DNA from 2 places in the Gardnerella bivia genome. Region 2 is predicted to be linked to the other one. Evidence: riboswitches for the same ligand, from Rfam matches in the RefSeq annotation. Region 2 holds a riboswitch; the other holds the start of a gene.
The links. Region 2 has a riboswitch for thiamine pyrophosphate ahead of HXT27_RS05710 (ABC transporter permease). Riboswitches for the same ligand answer to the same signal wherever they lie in the genome.

Region 1: it holds a riboswitch for thiamine pyrophosphate, as region 2 does, so the genes downstream of both, thiM (hydroxyethylthiazole kinase) here and HXT27_RS05710 (ABC transporter permease) in region 2, are expected to answer to the same signal.

The regions. Positions count from the first base shown of each region.
Region 1 is NZ_CP058399.1:152,354-157,457, forward strand. It holds gene HXT27_RS00775 (3'-5' exonuclease) at 1-220, opposite strand, end outside; gene HXT27_RS00780 (hypothetical protein) at 861-1,550, shown strand; TPP riboswitch at 1,580-1,671, shown strand; gene thiM (hydroxyethylthiazole kinase) at 1,659-3,185, shown strand; gene HXT27_RS00790 (bifunctional hydroxymethylpyrimidine kinase/phosphomethylpyrimidine kinase) at 3,191-4,861, shown strand.
Region 2 is NZ_CP058399.1:1,437,429-1,442,532, forward strand. It holds gene folP (dihydropteroate synthase) at 1-558, opposite strand, end outside; gene folK (2-amino-4-hydroxy-6-hydroxymethyldihydropteridine diphosphokinase) at 573-1,073, opposite strand; gene eno (phosphopyruvate hydratase) at 1,409-2,704, opposite strand; TPP riboswitch at 3,124-3,249, shown strand; gene HXT27_RS05710 (ABC transporter permease) at 3,239-4,072, shown strand; gene HXT27_RS05715 (ABC transporter substrate-binding protein) at 4,122-5,104, shown strand, end outside.

The DNA of each region.
Region 1 (5,104 bases), 350 kb from region 2:
GATTATTTCTGCTACTAGAAGACTTTAGCGAAGAAGTTAAATTAGAATAATGCAACATCGCTTTAAAAGCAGCATCAATTGCAAAACGTGTTTTACCGCTATTTGGAGGTCCAAAAACAAGCAAAGTATTTGTAATAGAATCAGAAGAATTCGAACGATTAGATTCCAGTGGTACGCTAGAACACAACTTACCTTCAAACAATGCTTGTAATTGATTCATAGCTTACCCCACTGCATTTCGTTCAAATATAATTACAATCCACAATTATACGGTGAAATCACTCTAATAATAATCATTAAACTTTTTGCACAAAAAACATATGCTATTTTTGAATAATCCTATACAGATTAAAAAAATTTTTTATAGTTAAATAATTATTGGAGCTGACGAAAAATCTCGTAGCAAATAAAAATACACAAGAAAGCAACATAAGAGAATCATGATAAACGCTTAAGAAACATTAGAAACATGATAGAAAATAATCTAAGTTAAAGTAAAAAACTAAAAACAAAAGCATGCTAAAAGCTGAAAAATAGGCTATTTAGAAAAAGCGCTTAAAAAAAAAAACTTAAAAATTAAAAAATAAAAAAGATAATAAAAACAAACTAAAAGAGAAAGATAAGTGAAAATGAATATTGATGAATATAAAAAAGACTACGAAACAGAGTCAAAAGTAGCATTGCAAACGTCAGAAACATTAGAAACAACAGACTCAATAAACGCAACAGAAAACTTAAACTCAACAGACTCAACAAACTCAACAGACTCAATAAACGCAACAATTAAAGCGCTTACAACTCGCGATTACATTATCCGCTCAATCGTACGCGTAATAGCTATAGTCACATCTATATACGGAATGGCTGCATCATGGCAAGGCTGGCTATCTCTTTCATACTTCACAAATCTTTCTAACCTCATGATTTGCTTAGCTCTTGCAGGCTCATTCATTTGGGATACTTACAGCATATCTAATTGTAAAAACGATATAACATGCAAAATAAACACAGAAATAAGAGATGAAACTAAAACTTGGAAAGATACTAAAACTAACGCTTGGTACATTTTCAAATTTATGATGACAATTTCAATAGCAGTAACATTTACTCTTTACTTATGCTTCTTAGCTCCAACCAATAAATTAGGTTTTATAGGAGCATATATGAGCAATGGAGCAAGTAGCCTTTGCGTACATTTCATTACTCCACTTCTAGCAATATTAGACTTCATACTTTTCGACTACTTATTCCGCTCAAAACGTTATCATGTACTTTTTGCAACTATTCCACCACTCGCATACGTTGCTTTTTCTGTATTTTTAGGAAAAGTTGTTGGAGTAAGATGGGGTGAACACGCCATGATAGCTCCATATAACTTCTTGAATTATGGAGCTAAAGCAGGATGGTTTGGATTCGCTCCAGACACATTTAACGCCACAACTCTTGGCATAGGAGTCGCTTATTTATTGGTAATTTTCACTCTGATTTTTATTTGTCTTGGATTAGTTTTCTTAAGCGTTAAAGATTGTCGCGCTCGCAAAATGAAATAATAAAACGTCATAACACGCGGATATAGTCAAATAGAGGTTCGGGGTGCGCTTAGCGCTGAGATTATACCCGTTGAACCTGATCTAGGTAGTACTAGCGAAGGGAAAATCATGACAAAAACGTCGTGTTTTGACAATAACAAAAACAGTGAATTCTCTATTGAAGCTCGACAAAAGCAATTCATAGAAGATGTGAAATCATGCATTGAAGAAGTTAGAGCAAAGAATCCACTAACACATTGCGTAACTAATAATGTTGTTCAAGAAGTTACAGCTAATGTGCTTTTAGCAGCAGGAGCATCTCCTGCAATGGTAGTAGATCCTGACGAAGCAGAAGTGTTCCCTCAAATCGCGTCTGGCGTACTTGTAAATCTTGGAACATACCGTCCTGGAGATAGAGAATCTATGGAAGCAGCTATTCGCGGATCTGTAAAAGCACATACTCCATGGGTTTTTGATCCTGTTGCCGTTGGAGGATTAGGTCCACGCACACAATACGCTCGCGAAGCTGTAAAAAATCAGCCTGCAGTAATAAGAGGAAACGCGTCTGAAATATTAGGCTTAGCAGGTGAAGCAAGCGGCGGAAAAGGCGTAGATGCAGGCGATTCCGTAGATTCAGCAGTTTGTGCAGCAAAAAAGTTAGTTGCACTATATGGATCAATTGTGGCTATTTCTGGCGAAAAAGATGCAATTTACGGTCATGGTTGCTCAGCTCGAGTTGCCGGAGGCCATGAAATAATGACAAAAGTAGTTGGAACTGGATGCTCACTTGGTGCACTAGTAGCTGCATACGTTGGAGCTAATCGCGAGCGCCCATTTGCTGCTACAGTTGCAGCGCACGTACACGCAGCAGCAGCTGGAACTTGGGCATCGAAACGATCAACTTCTCCTGGAACTTTCCGCACACTATGGATGGATGCGCTTATGGATTTAAGCGCTGAAGAAATGCTGGAACTAACAGATATTGAATTCAATATTGACCCAGTCGACTGGTCACTTTACTTCATAACAGATCCTAATATGAGCGAACGCTCAGAAATTGACATCGCACTTGATTGTGTAGAAGGCGGATCTGGCGTAGTTCAATTGCGAGATAAATACGCAGATAGTGAAACTTTTAATAATAAAGCTCGCCAATTACGTCAAAAGTTAATTGCTAACGGTCATGGAAATGTTCCTATCTTCGTTGACGATCGCGTAGAATGCGCTAAAACATTAGGCTTTAACTTGCATATTGGTCAAACTGACATGCCATATATTGAAGCTCGCAAAACAATTCCAGCAGAGTGGATGGTAGGTCTTTCTATTGAAAATACAGAGCAAGTAGATTCTGTATATAACGAGTGCCTAAAAGAGAATATCCCTCTTCCTGACGTTATTGGAATTGGTCCTGTATGGGCTACTTCTACTAAACCAGATGCAGGTCCTGCACTAACGAATGAAGGCTTGGAAAAAATAGCAAAACGCGCTAAAGAACTTGGAATTAAATCAGTTGGAATAGGCGGAATAAACGAAAAAACTGTTTTTCCTATAAAAGACTCTTCAGTAGATGGATTATGCGTAGTATCTGCTTTGATGCGCGCAGAAAATCCTAAAGAAGAAGCAAATAAATTACATGCAATTATTAAGAAAGATTGATAACAATGACTGAAAATACAAACACTGCTCTATCTCTTGAAACAGCACGTCATTCATCTCTTCCACCATTGAATGAGCCAATTGTACCTAGAGTATTAAGCATTGCTGGAACTGATCCAACAGGTGGAGCTGGAATTCAAGCTGATTTGAAATCTATTATGGCTTCACACGGTTATGGAATGTGTGTAACAACAAATCTAGTAGCTCAAAATACTTGCGGAGTTAGAAATGTGTATACTCCACCTACAGATTTTTTGAAAGCGCAATTAGAAGCAGTATTCGATGATGTTGATATTGACGCTGTAAAAATCGGAATGTTAGGAGATACATCTTACATTAACTTAGTTCAAGAATGGCTAAAAAATCATCCTGTTCCAGTTATTGTTTTAGATCCAGTTATGGTTGCAACTTCAGGAGACAGACTTCTAGAAAAATCAGCTGAAGATGCTATGCGAAAGTTTGCATCACAAGCAGATATAATCACTCCAAACATTCCAGAATTAGCAGTGTTATGCGATAAGCAACCTGCTACTAATTTTGAAGAAGCATGCGATCAAGCTAGTAAGTGGGCATCAGAAAACAACACAATTGTTATTGTTAAAGGCGGACACTTAACAGATGCTGACGCTGGAAACACTGTAGTATTCCCAGACGGAAATACAATACATGTTCCATGCCCTCGCATAAACACTACTACTACTCACGGTACTGGCTGCTCACTTTCTTCATCACTTGCAACTCGCATAGGATTAGCATTATTAGAAGGCAAAAAGTTAAGTGACTATAGCACAGTATCAAACGCATTAGCTTGGACTACTCATTGGTTGAATGAAGCTATTAGATGCGGAGAATATTTGCATGTTGGAAAAGGTCATGGACCTGTAAATCATGCTGCTAGAAATTATCGCTTGGAGCTAGATTCTTCTGCTACACCTTGGGAACACATGAGAAGTCATAATTTCGATGGGTGCAGCCCAGAAACACTTATTGCTCCTGCTCACAGCACTCCACGCAAGCCAGTTCTAGAACCTTGTGGACGATGGACACAAGCATTATGGAACGCGAGCGCAGATGTAGATCACAATATTATGAACATGCCTTTTATTAAGGCTTTGTGTGATGGAAGTCTAGATAAAGATTTGTTTGCGTTCTACATAAACCAAGACGCAGAATATTTGAAGCGCTATTCGCGTGCTTTAGCTGCAGTAGCATCTAAGTCAACTGACAATGAAGCCAGAGTACATTGGGCTTCAGGATCTGCTTTATGTATTGAAGCTGAATCTCAATTACACACTAATTGGCTTGGTGGAATGGATATAAAAATGGATCCATCTTGCTCACCTGTAACGCTATCTTATGTAAATCATTTGCTAGCAAGAACTTCTGCAGATGATTATGTTATAGGTGCAGCTTCAGTATTGCCTTGCTATTGGTTATATGCTGAAGTTGGTCGTGCTTTGATTTCTGGAAATACTCCTGATAATCCTTATCACGATTGGATTAACATGTACTCTTCTGACGAATTTGAGGAAGGCGTAAAATCTGCTATCGGATTCGTAGAGCGTGCATTTGAAGAAGCAGGACCAAAAGATCGCGTTCTAGCAGCTCAAGCATATATGACTTCATGCATATATGAATATAACTTCTTTAATCAAGCTCATCGAGCATTAAGGTGATTTACTAATAAAATAGCAAACAGCTAAAATGGAAGTTAAAAATGAGTGCTATAGCACAAAATGATTAGCTAAAATAATGAGCTAAAAAAAAAATAAAATAACTAAAAACAGATAACTAAAAAATATTGTGGTGCAAACTTTAGGTCTCTAGAGCTTGCACCACAAATTTTAAATTGCACAAAAACAACAACTACGTATACTAAAAATAAGCTAAGTATATAGTTGCTAACGCAAAATTGCGTT
Region 2 (5,104 bases):
ATAGCGTATAGCTGGAATAACACGCTTGATTTCATCTTCTGGAGAGATTTCTAAATATCCGCCTGGTTTAGTTGTCTGACCACCAACCTCAATAACATCAGCACCTGCATCAATCATTTCTTCAATATGATCTTTTACTTCTTTTTCGCTTTGATATTTTCCACCATCATAGAAAGAATCAGGAGTAATGTTCAAAATCGCATAAACAATAGGCTTGTCTATAGTATCAAAACAGAATCTTCCAGCATGCCAAATTATAGATTTTTCACGCAAAATTTTATGAATACTTTCAAGCAAATCTGCGTCATTGTTCCATAATTTTTCGCATTCGCTTAAAAATGGCTTAAGCGCAATTAAAGGTAACATAAATTGAACACAAGATTCTTTTACATAATAAGAAACATCAAAATGACACAAAAAATCAACTATTTTTTTAGTGTAATCAACTGGAATATCTTCCCATTGCAATGCTAATTGCTGCGATTGTTCAACTTGATCTAAAAGCACTTGCTCTGCAAAACTTTTAGCTTCAATATTTTGTACTAAAGTAATTTTCATAAATATTCCAGCCTTTAATTAAAAACTTCGCTACTTTTTACAATTTTAATCCAATGAGAATCATTTATATAAGACAATTTTTCTTCTAATAATTCATGATATTCTGGATCATCCTTACTAATTTCTAATAATGGGATTATAACAAACTTGCGATTATCTCTCTCTTTATGCGGAATAGTAAGATTTTCACTTTCAAAAACGCATCTATCGTAATCAATAATATCTAAATCAATAGTTCTAGGACCCCAACGAATGATTCTTTTTCTATGCAAACGTTGCTCTATTTCGTGAATGAAATCTAAAAGCTCATAAGGAGTTAAATCTGTACGGAATTTAAGACCTATATTATAAAAACTATCTTGCTCAATATCTCCAACTGGCTCAGTTTCATATACGGAAGAAACAACAACACCGCTTATATGAGAATCTTCTTTTAACATTGATACAGCTTGTTGCAGATTCTTTAAGCGATCCCCCATGTTACTTCCAGCGCTTACGTATACTAACGAACTCATAAATCCCCCCAAAATAGTGTATCTAATTGTGATTTTAAAAAAGGAACACGTTCGACTCATAACATATTCAATTATTCAATTATCTATTAGCAAATAATTGAATTGTTTTTCAAACATTTCCATGTTTAATTATATACGGCTATTAAATAATACACTTTCATATAATTATTTATATATGTTAAATTGAACACATAAAACTTCGAAAGTTAAATTGAACACATAAAACTTAGCGAATATGCAAAGACGGTCAATTACAAAAGCAATCGACCGTCTTATAAATATTTAATAGCTTTTACTAAATACTTATTAGATTTTAATATGCTTAACTTGCAACACTACTTAACGTATTTCTTGCAAGCTTTGAAAGCATCGTAACCAGCGTACTTAGCAGTAGAGCCAAGCTCTTCCTCAATCTCAAGCAAGCGATTGTACTTAGCAATGCGCTCACCACGAGCAGGAGCACCAGTCTTGATCTGACCAGTGTTCTTAGCAACAGCGAGATCAGAAATTGTAGTGTCTGGTGTTTCTCCAGAGCGATGGGAAACCATAGAAGTGAAACCGTTCTTGGTTGCAAGTTCAATTGCATCAAGAGTTTCAGTAACAGAACCAATCTGGTTCAACTTCACGAGCAATGAATTAGCTGCACCAAGTTCAATGCCCTTAGCCAAACGCTTTGGATTAGTGACGAGCAAATCATCACCAACGAATTGCAAACGATCACCAAGACGCTTGGTGATTTCTGCCCAATCATCCCATCCTTCTTCCTGGAATGGATCTTCGATGGAAACAATTGGATACTCGTTAATGAGCTTCTCGTAGTAATCAAGCATATAAGCAGATTCACGATCTTCACCATCAAAACGATACTTTCCGTTTTCTTTGTTGTAGAATTCGGAAGAAGCAACATCAAGAGAAATACCAATCTGCTTTCCTGGCTCATAACCTGCAGCTGCAATTGCATCCATAATATACTTCAATGAATCCTCATTGGACTTCATCTTTGGAGCAAAACCGCCTTCATCGCCAAGGCCAGTAGCTAAGCCTTCCTTCTTCAAAACGTTCTTCAAAGTATGGTAAACTTCAACGCCAGCGCGCAATGCTTCACTATAAGTATTGAAGCCGTATGGAGAAATCATGTATTCCTGAATATCGGTTGCAAAATCAGCATGAGCACCACCGTTCATGATGTTCATATTTGGTACTGGAAGAATGTGACCATTCGTGCCACCAATATAACGATACAATGGAAGTTCTGCAGATTCAGCAGCTGCATAAAGTGCAGCAAGAGAAACTCCAAGAATAGCATTAGCACCAAGCTTGCCCTTGTTTGGAGTACCATCAAGCTCAATCATTGTTTCATCAAGAGCGCGCTGATCAGTGGCATCCATGCCAATAACCTTTGGCGCGATTACTTCGTTAACAGCCTTAACTGCTTGCAAAGTACCCTTGCCTTGGTAGCGAGACTTGTCGCCATCACGGCGCTCCCAAGCCTCAGCTTCACCAGTTGAAGCACCTGAAGGCACTAAACCGATGCCTTGAGCACCATCTTCAGTTTCCAAATAAACTTGAACAGTAGGATTTCCACGAGAATCCAAAATTTCGCGTGCATATACGCTTTCAATAGCTGCCACAACTACTCCTTATAACTTATGGGTTGTGATGACTCTTCCAAGATTAGTGCGTTTTATGGACGTTATAAGATAGAATCGCACATTTATGCCGTGAACGTTCACATAAATTAAATAACAATCTAAAATAAATCAAAATATACTTAAAAATTTTAACTAAAAGCATTTTTAAGAGCAACAAATAAACTTTGTAATAGATTTCATAAATCTCAAAAAATTTTAAATAAGAGTCAACAAAAACTTTAACTAAGACATGTAACAAAAACTTTAACAAAAACTTTAACTAAGACATGCTAATACACATGCTAATACACATGCTAATACACATGCTAAAACACAAATAAAAACACAAATAAAAACTACACAACTTTTAAAAAATCCTTACATTCTACAACACTTGTCCATACCCATAAGCGATAATTGGCACGGACACGGGGTGCGCAGTATGTCATGCTATAACCAATAATTTATAGCGTATTGCGCTGAGATCATACTCGTCGAACCTGATATAGTTAGCACTATCGAAGGGATTGTCGAATGAGTTACCATTCGCATGACGAAGCAAAAAAGATATTGAAGATTGTATGCAATGTGTTGTCTTCATGCAAAATTTGGATTTCTACAATTGTAATTTTGCTTTTGTGGTTTTTCACTACACTTTCTCCAATTGAAAATCGAGCTTTACCTTCCCCTCTTGAGGTAGTGCAAGCATTTATTGACTTAAATAACGAAGGAATACTTATGCCTTCATTGGCAATAAGTATTTTTCGAGTTATTGCAGGACTATTATTAGGTATCGCTTTCGCTGTTCCAGCCGGGCTACTCGCAGGAGGCAGTAAACTTGGCAATACAATAATTGACAAGCCAAGCCATATGCTACGTTCAATACCATTCCCAGCTTTAGCTCCATTATTCATTATTTTTCTAGGAATAGATGAAATGATGAAGATTGCTCTTATCGCCGTTGGAGTTTTTGGACCTATGTATGTAAATATCCGCGATGGAGTTAGAAATATTGATCCAAAATTATTAGAATTAGCTCAAGCTTATAACGTTAAAAAATCAACTATTTTTACAAAGATTTTGCTTCGTGGCACATTACCAAGTTTTATGACTGGTTTACGATTCGCAATATCTGTTGCTTGGGTAGCTTTAGTAACTTGTGAAACAGTTAATTCTTCAATAGGACTTGGATATATTCTTGCTCGCGCTCAACAATTCTTTAGACCGGAACAAACTATGGCATGCATTATTTTATATGCAATTGCAGGTCTTAGCTCAGAATTTACAGCAAACATATTTGAATATGCTCTTATGCCAGAGCGAAGAAAGCGAAAAAGAAAAACTAAAAAAGAAGAAATTAAAAACTAAAAGATAATCACAAAATAACCAAAACAACATAAAACAAAAGGAACTAATTATGTTTAATTTTAATGCGTCAAACATAAGTAAACGCGCTTTAGCTGTAACATGCGCCCTCTGCGCAACAATAGCTCTTGCATCATGTGGTAGCGCTCAACAATCTAAACAATCATCTTCATCAAGCAATGGAACTATGCGTGTAGCATATCTTTCAACAGCTAATTATCTAACAACTTTGAAAAATGATGATTTTGCACAAAAAGAATTTGGCAAATCAACAGTAAAATTTACAGGACCTTACGCTCCACTAGACGCATATGCTGCAGTAAATAGCGGAGCTGCAGACGCTTCTTCAACAGGAACTACTCGCTTTATTGATTGGGCTTCAAAAAATCAACCGTGGGTTGCATTCGCTATTGAATACTACAACGGAGATTCTCAAGGAATAGTAGCAGCTCCTAATAGCGGTATTAAAACACTAAAAGACTTGTATGGAAAGAAAATTGGAATCATAGCTAAAGGTGGAACTGGAGATTACGTAATTCACCGTTCATTTGAAAAAGCTGGACTAGACGTTTCTAAAGTTCAAGAAGTTGAAATGAGTCCTAAAAACTTCCAAGTAGCTTTCACAACTAAAAAGATTGACGCACTAGCAACATTTGACCAGAATTTAGCAGCAGCTTTAGCGACTCCAGGATCAAAACGAATTGTTAATGCTAAAGATTATGGAAATCTAAACGTTTCTATACACATGGTTTCTGCATCATTTGCTAAAAAGCATCCAGATTTAGTTAAGAAAATGTATCGCGCATTAGTTAAGGAAGCCCAAAAAGCAAAGAAAGATCCTAGCGTGATCACTAACGCTTATAAAGAATTTGGTGCATCTGAAAGCACGCTTAAAGAAGTCGCAAAGTTCTACGTTCCAGACATTCTTCCAATTGATGCAAAAGGTCGCGAAATGTTGACAAAACAAGCTGAGCAGGAAGTTAGATATGGATTTATTAAATCCGTTCCTGACTTCACTAAATCAACTATTGATTG